Regions from separate parts of the Streptomyces sp. NPDC102406 genome, predicted to be linked through region 1. Evidence: riboswitches for the same ligand, from Rfam matches in the RefSeq annotation. Region 1 holds a riboswitch; each other region holds the start of a gene.
The links. Region 1 has a riboswitch for cobalamin ahead of ACIRF8_RS11850 (ABC transporter substrate-binding protein). Riboswitches for the same ligand answer to the same signal wherever they lie in the genome.
Positions count from the first base shown of each region.

Region 2: it holds a riboswitch for cobalamin, as region 1 does, so the genes downstream of both, ACIRF8_RS08225 (cobalamin biosynthesis protein) here and ACIRF8_RS11850 (ABC transporter substrate-binding protein) in region 1, are expected to answer to the same signal.
Region 3: it holds a riboswitch for cobalamin, as region 1 does, so the genes downstream of both, ACIRF8_RS23165 (ribonucleoside-diphosphate reductase subunit alpha) here and ACIRF8_RS11850 (ABC transporter substrate-binding protein) in region 1, are expected to answer to the same signal.

Region 1 is NZ_JBIWKP010000002.1:711,108-716,521, reverse strand. Features, by position in the region: gene ACIRF8_RS11870 (hypothetical protein) at 1-346, opposite strand, end outside; gene ACIRF8_RS11865 (L-threonylcarbamoyladenylate synthase) at 507-1,127, shown strand; gene ACIRF8_RS11860 (ABC transporter ATP-binding protein) at 1,129-1,905, opposite strand; gene ACIRF8_RS11855 (FecCD family ABC transporter permease) at 1,902-2,918, opposite strand; gene ACIRF8_RS11850 (ABC transporter substrate-binding protein) at 2,915-3,955, opposite strand; cobalamin riboswitch at 4,014-4,213, opposite strand; gene ACIRF8_RS11845 (nucleotidyltransferase domain-containing protein) at 4,270-4,761, shown strand; gene ACIRF8_RS11840 (arginine deiminase) at 5,368-5,414, opposite strand, start outside.
Region 2 is NZ_JBIWKP010000001.1:1,792,201-1,797,614, forward strand. Features, by position in the region: gene ACIRF8_RS08220 (cobyric acid synthase) at 1-1,028, opposite strand, end outside; gene ACIRF8_RS08225 (cobalamin biosynthesis protein) at 1,025-1,972, opposite strand; cobalamin riboswitch at 2,031-2,173, opposite strand; gene ACIRF8_RS08230 (DUF397 domain-containing protein) at 2,471-2,707, shown strand; gene ACIRF8_RS08235 (hypothetical protein) at 2,734-3,045, shown strand; gene ACIRF8_RS08240 (hypothetical protein) at 2,978-3,529, opposite strand; gene ACIRF8_RS08245 (helix-turn-helix domain-containing protein) at 3,586-4,440, opposite strand; gene ACIRF8_RS08250 (hypothetical protein) at 4,791-5,012, opposite strand; gene ACIRF8_RS08255 (anion permease) at 5,043-5,414, opposite strand, start outside.
Region 3 is NZ_JBIWKP010000005.1:432,886-438,299, reverse strand. Features, by position in the region: gene ACIRF8_RS23175 (DUF3311 domain-containing protein) at 1-92, shown strand, start outside; gene mctP (monocarboxylate uptake permease MctP) at 89-1,714, shown strand; cobalamin riboswitch at 1,823-1,967, shown strand; gene ACIRF8_RS23165 (ribonucleoside-diphosphate reductase subunit alpha) at 2,090-4,432, shown strand; gene ACIRF8_RS23160 (ribonucleotide-diphosphate reductase subunit beta) at 4,432-5,414, shown strand, end outside.

The DNA of each region.
Region 1 (5,414 bases):
CGGCGGCGAGGACCCACGTGACGCCGTCGCCGTCCTTGCGGCGCCCCTCGGGGTCGTACGTCGTCAGGTGTGCGCGCACCGTGACGTCGTCGGCCACGCGCCAGCGCGCCTCGAACACACGGCGGGCCGAGGGGCCGGGGTCGGCGGTCTCGTCCCGCGGGTGCAGGACGGTGGAGCGGGCCGCCTCGACGGGGTCGAGATCCAGGAAGTCGTCGAGCACCCCGGCCGCCTTGAGGGCGATCAGGTTGCGCCGGACGTCCTGTTCGGGCTCGGGGCCTAGGTGGCGCCCGCGCCCCAGCCACGCGGTGTCGGGGACGGTGATCGGGGAGGTGCGGTTCTTGGCCATGGAGTCTTCTGTGGGTGATCGGGGCACGACCAGTATGGGCCGTGAACCGCTCGGCGGAAGCGGGCAGGGTGGGCGGTTGTCGGGATTGTCGCGCGTGCACACGGCTTGCGGCACCCCGCAACGCCGTGGCGGGGCGCCGGTGATCCCGTAGGCTCGACGGATGGCCCGGTACTTCGACGTGCATCCCGAGAACCCGCAAGCGCGCATCATCGGCGCGGTCGCCGACAGCATCCGCGACAGTGCGCTGATCGCCTACCCCACGGACTCCTGCTACGCGCTCGGCTGCCGCCTCGGCAACCGTGACGGCGTCGAGCGGATCCGCGCGATCCGGCATCTCGACGACAAACATCACTTCACCCTGGTGTGCCAGGACTTCTCGCAGCTCGGCAGGTTCGTGCACATCGACAACGACGTGTTCCGAGCGATCAAGGCGGCCACGCCCGGCAGCTACACGTTCATCCTGCCCGCGACGCGCGAGGTGCCGCGCCAGTTGCAGCACCCCAAGAAGAAGACGGTCGGCGTCCGCATCCCCGACCACGTCGTCACCCAGGCGCTCCTCACCGAACTCGGTGAGCCGCTGCTCTCCAGCACCCTGTTGCTGCCCGGCGAGGACGAGCCGCTGACCCAGGGCTGGGAGATCAAGGAGCGGCTCGACCACGTGGTGGACGCCGTGCTCGACTCCGGCGACTGCGGCACCGAGCCCACCACGGTCATCGACTTCTCCGGCGGCGAGGCCGAGATCGTCCGCCGCGGCGCCGGGGACCCCGACCGCTTCGAGTGACTCAAGAGAGAGTGCCCAGGAAGCGGATGTGGGGGCGCTCTCCCGGGCCGGGCCGGGTGAGGTGGGCGCGGACGCCGTAGACGTCGGCGATCAGCTCCTCGGTGAGGACGGCGCCCGGCTCACCGGCCGCGACGACCCGGCCCTGGCGCAGGACCACGATCTGGTCGCAGTAGGCCGCGGCCAGGTTCAGGTCGTGCAGCGCGACGACGCTGGTCAGCTCCAGACCGGAGATCAGGTCGAGGAGTTCCAGTTGGTGCTGGATGTCCAGGTGGTTCGTGGGCTCGTCGAGCAGCAGCTCACGCGGCTCCTGAGCCAGGGCGCGGGCGATCTGCGCCCGCTGGCGCTCACCGCCCGACAGGGTGTGCCACAGGCGGTGCGCCCGGCTCGTGAGGCCGGTGCGCTCAAGCGCGGCCCGGACCGCGGCCTCGTCGGTCGCGCTGGCGGGCGCCCAGGCCCTGCGGTGCGGGACCCGGCCCAGCCGGACCACATCGGCGACCGTCAACTCGACCAGCGTGTCGGTCTGCTGATGGACCAGGGCGATGCGCCGGGCCGCCGTCCTGCGCGGCACCGCGGCGAGCGGGTCGCCGTCCAGGGTGACGACACCGGACGCCGGGGCGAGCACTCCGGCCAGCAGGCGCAGCAGCGTCGACTTGCCCGAGCCGTTCGGGCCGAGCACCCCCGTGACGGTGCCCGCCCGGGGCGCGAGGCTCACCCCGTCGAGGATCAGGGAGCCCCCGGCCGACCGGGACACCCGGTCCGCGGCCAGGCCCGCGCTCACCGGACACCCCGGCCGCGGAAGAGGACGAGCACGAACGCGGGCACGCCGATCAGCGACGTCACCACCCCCACCGGAACCTCCTGCGGTTCGAGGACCGTACGGGCCAGGGTGTCGACCCAGACCAGGAACACCGCCCCGGCCAGCGCCGTGACCGGCAGCAGCCGGGTGTGCCCGGGGCCGACCAGGGCGCGCGCCGCGTGCGGCAGCACCAGCCCGACGAAGCCGATCGCCCCGGCCGCGCTGACCAGTGCCGCCGTGAGCAGGGCCGTCGCGCAGAGCAGGACGAGCCGGGTGCGGGCCACGTGCACGCCGAGCGCCGCCGCCGCCTCCGGGCCGAAGGCGAACGCGTCCAGCGTGCGGCCGTACCCGAGGCACACCGCCAGCGTCACCACGAGCACCGCGAGACACAGCCACACCTCGCTCCAGCCGACCCCGCCGAGCGAACCGAGAAGCCAGAACAGGACGCCGCGCGTGGTCTCCGCGTCGGCCGCCGTCAGCACCACGAACGAGGTCAGCGCGGAGAAGAGCTGCATCGCGGCGACCCCGCACAGCACCACCCGGTCCGTCGTGCCGCCCAGCACGTGGCTCAGGATCAGCACCAGCGCGAACGAGCAGAGCGCCCCGAGGAACGCGCCGCCGGACACCGAGAGGGCGCCCCCGCCCAGGCCCAGCACCACCACGAGGACGGCTCCGGTCGAGGCCCCCGAGGAGACGCCGAGCACGAACGGGTCGGCGAGGGGGTTGCGCAGCAGCGCCTGGAGCACCGTGCCGCACACCGCGAGGCCCGCGCCGCAGATCGCCGCCAGCAGGGTGCGCGGCAGCCGCAGGTTCCACACGATGCCGTCCCGGATGGGGGAGAGGTCCGTGGTGCCCCAGCCGAGCCGGGCGCCGACCGCCGACCACACGTCGCCGACGCGGATGTGCGCGGGGCCGATGGTGATGGCCACGGCGACGGAGGCGCAGAGCGCGGCGAGGGCCGCGGCCCAGTACAGGGCGGGCCGGACCGGGCTCATGCGCCGAGGCCGAACCGGCGCAGCGCGGCAGCCACCTTCTCGACGCCCTCGACGGTGCGGATCGTCGGGTTCATGGCCTGGCCGCTCAGCAGCACGTACCGCTTCTCGCGGACGGCGGTCATGTTCCTGGTGACCGGGTCGGACTCCAGGAACCGGATCTTCTGCGCGGCGGACTCGGCCGACTGCGAGCGGCGCGTCAGGTCGCCGATGACCAGGACGTCCGGGTCGCGGTCCGCGACCGTCTCCCAGTTGATCTGGGGCCACTCCTCGTGCGTGTCGTCGAAGACGTTGCGCAGGCCCAGCTCCCCGGTGATGATGCCGGGCGCGCCGCAACACCCCGCCATGTAGGGCGAGTCGGAGTTGGCGAACCAGTACAGGACGCTCACCCCGTCGGCGTCGACCCCCGAAGTGGCCTTGCGTACCCGGGCCTTGAGCTGGGTGACGAGCGTCTCGCCGCGCTGCTCGACGCCGAAGACGCGTGCCAGGTCGCGTATCTCGCCGTACACGGTGTCCATGGTCAGCGCGCTGGTGCGCACGCCGTCGCCGTCCCCGCTGTTGTCCTTGCCCGCGCAGTCGGTGGGGGAGAGGTAGGTGGGCACGCCCAGCTTCTGGAACTGCTCGCGCGGCGCCACTCCGCCCTTGCCGAGGGTGTACGCGAAGGAGGCGGCGGCGAAGTCCGGTTCCGTGTCCAGGACCTTCTCGTAGGACGGATAGCGGTCGGCGAGCCGTGGCACCTTCGCGTTCGCCTTCTCCAGGCCCTTCAGGACGGGGTCCGTCCAGGTGGCGGTCCCCACCATCCGGTCGGCGAGCCCGAGCGAGAGCATGATCTCCGCCGAGCCCTGGTCGAGGGCGACGGCGCGGCGTGGGGGGTGCGCGACGCGGACCTTCGTGCCGCAGTTGTCGTCGAGGGTGACGGCGCCCTTCGTCCCGCCCGCGCGGTCCGAGGTGCCGGCGGGGCCCGCGCCGCCACAGGCAGTGAGCAGCAGGGCGCCCGCCAACACGGGTGCGCAGCGGGCGACGTGACGTGCGAACAGCACGGAACTTCCTTAGCGTCCAGGGCCCATACGCGGAGCCGGCCTACGGTTCACCCCCGGCCATGCGCCGGAGGTCGCCAGCAGGTCTTCGGACTCGGGATCGTCCGGACGAAGCGCCTTCCCGAACCGGTTACGGCTCAGTGGCAGTGGCTCCGCCCGTCCCCCTCACCGCTGCGCGTCAGCTCCGGATTTCCACCGGATTCCCTGACCCGTACACGTTCGAGAACGCACTGAGGTACGACTGGCTTCCGCAAGCTATCACGGCGCGGAAAAGCGCTCGCCGCCCGGGACGCGGGGCCTCTACCCTGCGTCGGATGATGACAGCGGATGACGTGCGCACCGTCCTCGCCCTGCTGCGCGAGGCCGGGACGGACGTCTGGATCGGGGGCGGCTGGGGCATCGACGCCCTGGTCGGCGAGGAGACCCGGGACCATCGCGACCTCGACCTGATGCACCGGCACGAGCAGGAGCCCGCGGTGCTCGCGGCCCTCGCCGACGCCGGATTCGCCGAGACCCTGGACCAGCGCCCCGTCCGCTTCGTCCGGACACACGCCGACGGCCGCGAACTCGACCTGCATCCCCTGCACTTCAGCGCCGACGGCTCCGCCCGACAGGCCTCCTTCGACCCGCTGCGGCCGTTCCGCTACCCGGCGGACGCCTTCGTCACCGGCACGGTGGCGGGGGAGCCGGTGCCGTGCCTCTCCGCCGGGCAGCAGATCCGTTTCCACCAGGGGTACGAGCCCACCGAGCGCGACCGGCACGACATGGCCCAGCTCCGCCGCGCCTTCGGCGTCACCACCCCCTTCTGACCCCGGCCGGCCTGCTCCGGGGTGAGCGGCAGCGTCGCGAGGCCGTCCGGCGCCCGGCCCGCGGCGAGGTCGCGCAGAGCGGTGGAGAGGTCGGCGGCGAACCGGTCGGAGTCCGGCTCCGGGCGGCGTTGCGGCCCGGCCACGAGGTCCCCGAAGTACGTCTGCGGCAGGGTGCCGACATGGGCGAGCACGGGACGCAGGTCGACGGTGAGGTCCAGGGCGGGCCGCTCCCCGTCGAGGTAGCCGATCACCGCGTCGATCTGCTGCCGGGTGAGGGTACGGACCGTCTCCGGTGGCAGCACCAGCCTGATGTTGGACGTCACCTGGGCCTCCGGCACGGTCAGCCCGGCCAGCAGGTCCCGGGCGAGCGGCGCGGCCCGCGGGTCGACCGGCACCTCGTCGTAGAGCCGGTCGTACGCGTGCTGCTCGTCCGGGACGGAGGCGTGGAAGGACGGGTCGAGCACCGAGGCGCGCACGGTCGCCGTCAGGACGACGCACAACGTGGCGAGCGCGGCCACCACGAGGGCCGCGAACCGCGCCGGTCCGTGGAGCGCGGTCCGTGGAGCGCGGTCCGTTCCATGACACGACCTCGGCGGCGCGCGGCCGTCAGAAGGTCACGGGGTCGCGGATGATGGGGCACGTCATGCAGTGGC
Region 2 (5,414 bases), on a different contig from region 1:
CCGAGCACCGGGCGCCCCTCGGCGGCCCGCCGCGCGAGCGCGTCCGCGAGCCCGCGCGCCCTCAGCCACTCCAGGGCCCGCACCGTCCCGCGCGTCCCGGGCACGACCACCAGATCGGCGTCGACCAACTCCTCGGCACGGTCCACGAACCGCACCACGACACCCGGCTCTGCGGCCAGCGCGTCGACATCCGTGAAGTTCGACATCAGCGGCACCGCGCACACGGCGACCCGCAGCACGTCCGCGCCGACGGGCGGCGCCACCACGGACTCGCGCACCGCGCCCCGCAGCGACACCCGCAGCCCGTCCTCCTCGTCGATACCGAGCCCGTGCTGGAAGGGCAGCACCCCGTAAGTGGGCCGTCCCGTAAGGGACTTCAGCATGTCGAGGCCGGGTTCCAGCAGGCTGACATCGCCCCGGAACTTGTTCACGAGGTACCCGGCGAGCAGCTCCTGGTCCTCGGGCGCGAGCAGCGCCGTCGTACCGAAGAACGAGGCGAAGACGCCCCCGCGGTCGATGTCCCCGACCACGAGGACCGGCAGCCGCGCCGCCCGCGCGATCCCCATGTTCACGATGTCGGTGCGCCGCAGGTTGATCTCGGCCGGAGAGCCCGCCCCTTCGCAGATCACGGCGTCATGACTGCCCCGCAACTCCTCCAGGCATCCCACGACGGTGTCGAGCAACGCGCCCTGCCGCTGCCCGTGATAGCCCCGCGCGCTCATCTCGCCCACGGGCTTGCCCATGAGCACGACCTGGCTGCTGCGGTCGCTGCCGGGCTTGAGCAGCACCGGGTTCATCAGCGCGCTCGGCTCCACCCGCGCGGCCTGCGCCTGCATGGCCTGCGCCCGCCCGATCTCGGCGCCCTCGCGCGTCACGAACGAGTTCAGGGACATGTTCTGCCCCTTGAACGGCGCGACCTTCACGCCCTGCCGTACGAGCCACCGGCAGATCCCCGCCGTGACCACGCTCTTCCCGGCGTCCGACGTCGTCCCGGCGACGAGCAGCCCGCCGCCCCGCCGCCCGCTCACCGGCGTCCTCGCAGACGCCTCAGCACCACTTGCCCGGCCACACAGACTCCCCACGCCGCCACACCGACCCGCCGCGACAACCGCGCGGCCCGTTCCACGTCCGACACCCGCACCGCGCGCCCGCGCCCGTTCAGCACGGGCCGGTGCTCGATCCTGCCCCCGTACGCCAAGGTCCCGCCGAGCCGCACCCCGAGCGCCCCCGCGAACGAGGCCTCGACGACCCCGGCGTTCGGGCTCGGATGGGCCCCCGCGTCCTCGCGCCAGGCCCGGGCGGCCTCGCGCGGACGCCCGCCCGTCAGCACGGCGAGCGCCCCGGTCAGCCGCGCCCCCGGCCACCCCGCCACGTCGTCGAGCCGCGCCGAGGCCCAGCCGAACCTGCGGTACCGGGCCGACTTGTGTCCCACCATCGCGTCCAGCGTGTTCACGGCCCGGAAGGCGAGCAGCCCCGGCACCCCGCCGACGGCCCCCCACACCAGCGCCCCCACGACGGCGTCCGAGGTGTTCTCGGCGACCGACTCGACGACGCCGCGCGCGATCCCGTCGGCGTCCAGGCCCTGCGGATCCCGCCCGCACAGGCGCGGCAGCAACTCCCGGGCCAGCTCCACGTCCCCGGCGTCCAGCGCCGATCCGACACCGCGCGCCTCCCGGCCCAGCGAGGTCCCGCCGACCACGGCCCAGGTGGCGGCGGCGGTCAGCGCGACGGAGGCGGCGGGGGAACGGTGTACGGCACGGGCGGCCAGGGCGCCCACCGCGGCGGCGCCACCCGCGCAGACCACGGCGTGCGCGGCGCCCCACCCACGGTGGTCCCGCCACAGCACCCGCTCCACGGCACCCGCGGCCCGGCCGAAAGCGGCGACGGGATGGCCCCGGCGCGGATCACCGAACAGAGCATCGGCAAGGAGACCGGCGGCGGCGCCGTACGCGAAGACGCGCTCGGCCCGCACCGCGCCGCGCAGGGCGAACATGGCGGTAGTTGTCCTCACTCAGGGTGTCCACGCCCTGGTTCGACGAGACCGGCAGCGAGAGTTCCTGGCTCGCCCCTCCCGGCTTCCCGGGCTGGGGCTCACAGTGGCGGGACCGCGCCGGATTCGCACCGGCTTCCTCGTACTGCTGCCGTATATGGCCCGCGAAGTCCACCACGCTGCGCGAAGGCGCGTCAACTTGCCGTTGACCTGGGGGAGGGGAGTGTGGGGAGCTCCACACGCGCGCGGGCGTCGTACGGCCACCACAGGGCCGGAATTCCTCTAGGTGTCGAAATCCGGCCTACCTAGACTGGAAAGCGGCAGACGGAGAGCGGTCCACGAATGGTTGAGGGCGCCTTGCGACGTCGCGGGGCGGATCCGTCCGGTGTCCCTGGGCGGGCCGTCACGGCGGCGCTATGGTGCCTGCACGCGGGCGTGCACTGACGGGGGACGCCGGCTCTCGAGCAGGAGGAGGCCGGTGTGTCCCAAGGGGCGGAGCGTGCTCGGTCATGGCGCGGGAAGGCAGTCGGGCCATGGCGCAGGAGCAGTTACTCCGGAGTGACGGGGGACTGCGTGGAAGTGGCGTTCGGCGAGGCCGAGGTGTGGGTCCGCGACTCCGGGAACCCGGGTGCGGCGGCCCTCGTCCTCCAGCGCGTTCGATGGCAGGCGTTCGTGAGGGCGCTGGGCGGTCCCGGCCCGGGCAGGGCCGGCGGCTGAGCCTGCCGCGGGGGGAGGAGAGCGCGATGACCATGCATTACCTGGCCGAGGCGCGGGAGCGGGCCCACGGTGCGGTGAGCCGCACGGCGCGCGGAGTGGTCCCGCCACGCGGGCTCGTGCGGTTCTGCCTGGCGTGCGGCCTCGCGGCGAGCATCGTCGGCGCCCTGGCCGCCGCACTGGTCCCGGCGGGGCCGGTGCGCGCCGTGGTCTGGGCGCTGATCGCCGCGCTGGTCGCCGCGGCGGCCGGACTGGGCGCCGCTCTGCGCGGCGTCAGGGGCGGCTCGGGGCACCGGGATCCGGCGCCGGATCGGGGCCGGGCGGCGGGGCGTCGACGCTGAGCGGGGACCGTATGCCCTCCGCGCACCGCAGCAGGAGCCGCGTGAACCCGTAGGCGATCGCGGTGATCGGTGACGTGGCCGCCGCGATGACCGACCCCATCGCCCACGGCGACGTCACACCCAGGGCCTGCACCACCACGACCAGCCCCGCGAGCCCGCCGAGCAGCACCAGCGCGCCGCCCATCGCCCAGAACAGCAGGAGCCGCGTCTGGCGGCGGTTCTCGCCCGAGATCTGGGCGTACATCAGCCCGGCGCGCCGCGTCCGCGCGTCGTCGGCCACGACATGGATCACCACGGCCCCGAAGGAGGGCCGCTCCCCGGGGGGCGGCGCGGTGTCACCGGGAGCGGCGTCGGCGGGGGCGGCAGCACCCGTACCGCCCGCGGCATCCGTACCGCTCGCCCCACCGGCCCCCTCGGTGTGGTCGAGCCGGGGAGTCGCGGCCGCGAGGAGCCGCCACCACCACTCGTCGCCTGCGGCCGGCATGTGCGCCTCCTACACGGGCTCTCCAGGGCCCGGCCCGCTGTCACCGCGCGAGGTGCTCACGAGGTGTCGAGCCCGTCCCTGGTCTTGCTGATGAGATCGATGGCCTGGTCGCCGCCGTACGCGATCTCGCGGAGCGATTCGAAGCACTCCTGGTGCTGCACGATCAGTTCGTGGTCGTCGCGGATCGACTGGTTGCCCTGGGACTCCAGGTACAGCAGGTCCTCGTCGTCCGTGAAGCCGAGCAGGATGAAGCTGTTGAGCGTGGCGAAGTGCGCGCCGACGGTGAAGGGCAGCACCTGGACCGACACCCGGGGTCGCTGCGCCATGTCGACGAGGTGCTGCAACTGCCTGCGCAGGACGCGGGGGCCGCCGATCTGCCGGTGCAGGGCCGCCTCGTCCAGGACGAAGAACGTCCACGGCGGAACGTCGTTCTCCAGCGCGCGTTCCTGCCGCTCGGTGCGCAGCTCGACGATCCGCCGGGCCCGGGCCTCCTCCACGTGCGGCTCCAGCATGGCCATCGCGTAGTCCTCGGTCTGGAGCAGACCGGGCACCACGATGGGGTGGTACGTGCGGATGGACGCGGCGGCGCTCTCGTAGCCGAGGTACTGGCGGAAGGCGGGGGTGAGCACGTCGTTGTACCCCGTCCACCAGCTCGGGCCGCGCGAGCCGCGCGCGGCCTCCTCCAGTTCGCGCCGCAGGTCGCCGTCCGCCACCCCGTAGTGCTGGAGGAGGGCCCGCAGGTCGGTCACCGAGATGCTCACCGTTCCGGCCTCGATCCGCATGATCTTGGACAACGACCAGTCGAGCGCCTGGGCCGCGTCGGTCTGCGTCTGCCCGGTCGCTTCCCGGGCCCTGCGCAGTTCGAGGCGCAGCCTGCGCCGGTTGAGGCTGGGGTCGATGTCGCGGGCCATCATCTCTGTCTCCTTGCCGACCGTGTGCCAGGCCCAGTTCGTCAGTCGAGAGCTGGCCAAGTAGTGAACGGAAGCTAGCAGACGGCTGACGGCAGTCGGCTGATGGCGGTACGGGGTCTGGCTAGACGGCTTATGCCAGTCTGCCATATGTCACATTGAGGGAGTCCTGGTGAGGCGGCCTTCTTCCGTCGCCGCCGACGGGTTGCGACATTTGGCAGCGCTGCACCCGTTCAGGTGACAAGTCGAACGCCAAAGCGGGGTGCGGGACGCCGTACGTCCCGCACCCCGCTCGGGTGCCGTGGAGCCCCTACTGCGTTCAGAAGGTGAACGCGGCAGGGGCTGAGCGGCCGTCAGGCCACGATCAGGAAGATGCCGTACGCCACGGCCGCCGCGCACAGCGCGAAGCACAGGTACGCGCCGGAGGTGACGGCCACCGCGGAGCCGCCCCGCTGTGCGGCGGACTCGCGCTTGGAGAGACCCACGATGCCGAGGGTGAACAGGCCCACCAGGGCCACGGTGGTCACGAGGCTGACCCCGAAGACGGAGCCGAGAGCCGCCCAGTCGATCTTCATAGCTGGTTCTGCTTCCTTCTGCGGCGGGGGTTACAGCGTGGCGCCGGCGGGGCGCGCGGGCTCGGTCACGGGCTGGGCCGGGGCGGGGATCGTGGACAGCAGCTCGACGGAGGCGCCGGGCTCCACGGCCGCGACGACCGGCGGCGGGCTGACCGCGGCGACGGCCGTGGTCACGACGCCCGCCGGCTCCGCCGCGGAGTCGGCCGCGTCGGCGGTGACGTTCGTGTGGTCGACCGAGTCGCGGCGCGACAGCCTCCAGATCACCGCGGCGCCACCGATCAGCAGGAGCGCCGTCAGGCCGATGCCCCACGGCCCCTGCTTGGTGAGGAACTCGGCGCCCGCGCCGACCAGACCGGCGGCCGGCAGGGTCAGACCCCACGCGACGAACATCCGGGTGGCGGT
Region 3 (5,414 bases), on a different contig from region 1:
GGGTGCTCATCTCGACGGGCCTCACGATGATCGCGTACAAGCTGTGGCAGCGTGACCAGCGCGCCCGCAAGGCCCCGAGGAGCCAGGGATGAACGGCGGCGTCAACGGTGTCGCGCTCACCGTCTTCATCATCTTCTTCCTGGCCGTCACGGTCATGGGCTTCCTCGCCGCGCGCTGGCGGCGCTCGGAGAGCGACTCGCTCGACGAATGGGGCCTCGGCGGACGCTCGTTCGGCACCTGGATCACCTGGTTCCTGCTCGGCGGCGACCTCTACACGGCGTACACCTTCGTGGCCGTCCCCGCGGCGATCTACGCGGCGGGCGCGTCCGGCTTCTTCGCCGTGCCCTACACGATCCTCGTCTACCCGCTGATCTTCACGTTCCTGCCGCGCCTGTGGTCGGTCTCGCACAAGCACGGGTACGTGACCACGTCCGACTTCGTGCGCGGGCGCTTCGGCTCCAAGGGCCTCTCGCTGGCCGTCGCGATCACCGGCATCCTCGCCACGATGCCGTACATCGCGCTCCAACTGGTCGGCATCCAGGCCGTGCTCGACGTCATGGGCGTCGGGGGCGGCGAGAACACGAACTGGTTCGTCAAGGACCTGCCGCTGCTGATCGCCTTCGGCGTGCTCGCCGCGTACACGTACTCCTCGGGCCTGCGGGCCCCCGCGCTGATCGCGTTCGTCAAGGACGGTCTGATCTACCTCGTCATCGCGGTCGCGATCATCTACATCCCGATCAAACTGGGCGGCTTCGACGACATCTTCGCCGCCGCGGGCAAGAAGTTCGAGCAGCTCAACCCGGCGACCGGCAAACCCGTCGGGGCGCTCGCGCCCGGCGACGCGGGCCACTGGACGTACGCGACGCTCGCGCTCGGCTCAGCCCTCGCGCTGTTCATGTACCCGCACTCGATCACGGCGACCCTGTCGTCCAAGAGCCGCAACGTGATCCGCCGCAACACCACGATCCTGCCCCTGTACTCGCTCATGCTGGGCCTGCTCGCACTGCTCGGCTTCATGGCGATCGCGGCCGGGATCAAGGTGCAGAACGGGCAGTTGGCGATCCCGCAGCTCTTCGAGGACATGTTCCCCGACTGGTTCACGGGGGTCGCCTTCGCCGCCATCGGCATCGGCGCGCTCGTCCCGGCGGCGATCATGTCCATCGCCGCGGCGAACCTCTTCACGCGCAACATCTACAAGGACTTCATCAAGCCCGACGCGACGCCCGCACAGGAGACCAAGGTCTCCAAGCTCGTGTCGCTGCTCGTGAAGGTCGGCGCGCTCGCCTTCGTCCTCACCATGGACAAGACCGTCGCCATCAACTTCCAGCTCCTGGGCGGCATCTGGATCCTCCAGACGATGCCCGCGCTGGTCGGCGGCCTGTTCACCCGCTGGTTCCACCGGTGGGCGCTGCTCGCCGGCTGGGCGGTCGGCATGGTGTACGGCACGCTCGCCGCGTACGGGGTGGCCTCGCCGACGCAAGCACACTTCGGCGGCTCCTCCGACGAGATCCCCGGCATCGGGGAGATCGGCTACATCGGTCTGACCGCGTTCGTCATGAACGTGATCGTGACGGTCGTCCTGACCTTCGTCCTGAAGGCCGTGAAGGCCCCGGCCGGTGTCGACGAGACCTCGCCCGAGGACTACACCGCCGACGCCGGTGACAAGGGCGTCCAGCAGGACCTGCCCGTCGTCGGAGTGGGCGCCGGACACTGATCACCACCCCTCGTAGGACGGGCCTCTCCCTTGTGGAGGGGCCCGTCTCTTTGTGTCGGGCTCCTCCCTCGCACACCAGGACGACACAACATATGGGCACGCGCCGGACACCCGGCACAACATGTATGCTCGCTCTCGCTGTAGCCGCAGGGGAATCCGGTGCAAATCCGGAACTGTCCCGCAACGGTGAACGTATGCGCACACAAAGGCGCCCGCGTGAGTCCGACGACCTGCCGACAGCACACCCGGGCCGTCCGGTCCGGGTGTCGATGACGTCCGGGCCTCGCGGAATGGGCCGGTGACGACGGCGCCCCCGTGCACGCCCGAGCCACTCCTCCCCGCAGGCCCCGAGCCGAGCGAGGGAGAGCCCTTAACGTGACCATCGCGCCGCCCGCCGAACCGGTCTCAGCCGCACCCGACGACGCCCCGGGCACCGCGCTGCTGCGCACCCTGACCGAGCTGACCTCCGACCTGCCCGGCGCCGACCCCGGCCGGGTCGCCGGTGCCGCCCTGCGGGGGCGCAGCGCCGGAGCCGACGAGAGCGAACTGCGCGAACTCGCCACCGAGGCCGCCGCCGGGCTGATCTCCGAGGACCCCGTCTACTCCCGGCTCGCCGCCCGCCTCCTCACACTCTCCGTCGCCGCCGAGGCCGCCTCCCAGGGCGTCACCTCCTTCACCGAATCCGTCGCGACCGGCCACCGGGAGGGCCTGATCGCCGACCGCACCGCAGCGTTCGTCCGCCTCCACGCCACGCGCCTCGACGCGCTGATCGACCCCCGGGCCGACGACCGCTTCGGCTACTTCGGCCTGCGCACCCTGCACAGCCGCTACCTGCTGCGCCACCCGATCACCCGCCGGGTCATCGAGACCCCGCAGTACTTCATGCTGCGGGTGGCGGCGGGCCTGGCCGAGGACGACAGCAGCCGCGCCGTCGACGAGGTCGCCGCGCTCTACGGCCTGATGAGCCGCCTCGACTACCTGCCGTCCTCCCCCACGCTGTTCAACTCCGGCACCCGGCACCCCCAGATGTCGAGCTGCTACCTCCTCGACTCCCCGCTCGACGAGCTGGACTCGATCTACGACCGCTACCAGCAGGTGGCCCGCCTCTCCAAGCACGCCGGCGGCATCGGCCTCTCGTACTCCCGCATCCGCGCCCGGGGCTCGCTGATCCGCGGCACCAACGGGCACTCCAACGGCATCGTGCCGTTCCTGAAGACCCTCGACGCGTCGGTCGCCGCCGTGAACCAGGGCGGGCGCCGCAAGGGCGCCGCCGCCGTCTACCTGGAGACCTGGCACGCCGACATCGAGGAGTTCCTGGAGCTGCGCGACAACACCGGTGAGGACGCCCGCCGCACCCACAACCTGAACCTCGCGCACTGGGTCCCCGACGAGTTCATGCGCCGGGTCGCCGACGGCGCCGACTGGTCACTGTTCTCCCCCGCCGACGTGCCCGAGTTCGTCGACCTGTGGGGCACCGGGTTCGACGCCGCGTACCGCCGCGCCGAAGCCGAGGGCAAGGCACGGAAGACCATCCCCGCACGGGACCTGTACGGCCGCATGATGCGCACCCTCGCGCAGACCGGCAACGGCTGGATGACCTTCAAGGACGCCGCCAACCGCACCGCCAACCAGACCGCGGAACCCGGCCGCACCGTCCACTCCTCGAACCTGTGCACCGAGATCCTGGAGGTCACGGACGACGGGGAGACGGCCGTCTGCAACCTCGGCTCGGTCAACCTCGGCGCCTTCGTCCACGACGGTGACATCGACTGGGAACGGCTCGACGCGGCCGTCCGCACCGCCGTCACGTTCCTGGACCGCGTCGTCGACATCAACTTCTACCCCACCGAGCAGGCGGGCCGCTCCAACGCCCGCTGGCGCCCCGTCGGACTCGGCGCGATGGGCCTCCAGGACGTCTTCTTCAAGCTGCGCCTGCCCTTCGACTCGGCCGAGGCCCGCGCGCTGTCGACCCGGATCTCGGAACGCATCATGCTCGCCGCGTACGAGACCTCCGCCGACCTCGCCGAACGCGACGGCCCGCTGCCCGCCTGGGACGAGACCCGCACCGCCCGCGGCGTGCTGCACCCCGACCACTACGACGTCGAGCTGACCTGGCCGCGGCGGTGGGCCGCACTGCGGAAGCGGATCGCCGCCGTCGGCATGCGCAACTCCCTGCTGCTCGCCATCGCCCCGACCGCGACGATCGCCTCCATCGCGGGCGTCTACGAGTGCATCGAGCCGCAGGTCTCCAACCTCTTCAAGCGCGAGACGCTGTCCGGCGAGTTCCTCCAGGTCAACTCCTACCTGGTCGAGGAGTTGAAGCGGCTCGGCGTGTGGGACGCGCAGACCCGGGAGGCGCTGCGCGAATCGGGCGGCTCGATCCAGGGCTTCACCTGGGTCCCCGACGACGTGCGCGCCCTGTACCGCACGGCGTGGGAGCTGCCGCAGCGCGGCCTCATCGACATGGCGGCGGCCCGCACCCCCTTCCTCGACCAGGCCCAGTCCCTCAACCTCTTCCTGGAGACGCCGACCATCGGCAAGCTCTCCTCGATGTACGCCTACGCCTGGCGATCCGGGCTGAAGACGACGTACTACCTGCGCTCGCGCCCCGCGACGCGCATCGCCCGCGCGGCGGCCCGCGTGCCGCTCCAGGCGGCCGAGCCCGACGCCGTCGCCTGCTCCCTTGAGAACCCCGAGTCCTGCGAGGCCTGCCAGTGATGACCCCCGCACCGAAGAAGACCGCGAAGAACCTGCTCGACCCGGGCTTCGAACTGACCCTGCGCCCCATGCGCTACCCGGACTTCTACGAGCGCTACCGGGACGCCATCAAGAACACCTGGACCGTCGAGGAGGTCGACCTCCACTCGGACGTGGCCGACCTCGCGAAGCTGTCGCCGGGCGAGCAGCACCTGATCGGCCGCCTCGTCGCGTTCTTCGCGACGGGCGACTCGATCGTGGCGAACAACCTGGTGCTCACCCTCTACAAGCACATCAACTCCCCGGAGGCGCGCCTGTATCTCTCGCGTCAGCTCTTCGAGGAGGCCGTGCACGTCCAGTTCTACCTGACGCTGCTCGACACCTACCTTCCCGATCCGCAGGACCGGGCGGCGGCGTTCGCGGCGGTCGAGAACATCCCGTCCATCCGCGAGAAGGCCGAGTTCTGCTTCAAGTGGATGGACTCCGTGGACCGGCTCGACCGGCTGGAGACCAAGGCGGACCGCCGCCGTTTCCTGCTCAACCTGATCTGCTTCGCGGCGTGCATCGAGGGCCTGTTCTTCTACGGTGCGTTCGCGTACGTCTACTGGTTCCGCTCGCGCGGACTGCTGCACGGGCTGGCCACCGGGACGAACTGGGTCTTCCGGGACGAGACCATGCACATGTCGTTCGCCTTCGACGTGGTCGACACGGTGCGCAAGGAGGAACCGGATCTCTTCGACGACGAGCTGCGCGGTGAGGTCACCGACATGCTGCGGGAGGCCGTCGAGGCCGAGCTCCAGTTCGCGCGCGATCTGTGCGGGGACGGGTTGCCCGGGATGAACACGGACTCGATGCGCCAGTACCTGGAGTGCGTCGCCGACCAGCGCCTGGTGCGGCTCGGGTTCGCGCCGGTCCACGGCTCGCAGAACCCGTTCTCCTTCATGGAGCTCCAGGGTGTCCAGGAGCTGACCAACTTCTTCGAGCGCCGGCCCTCGGCCTACCA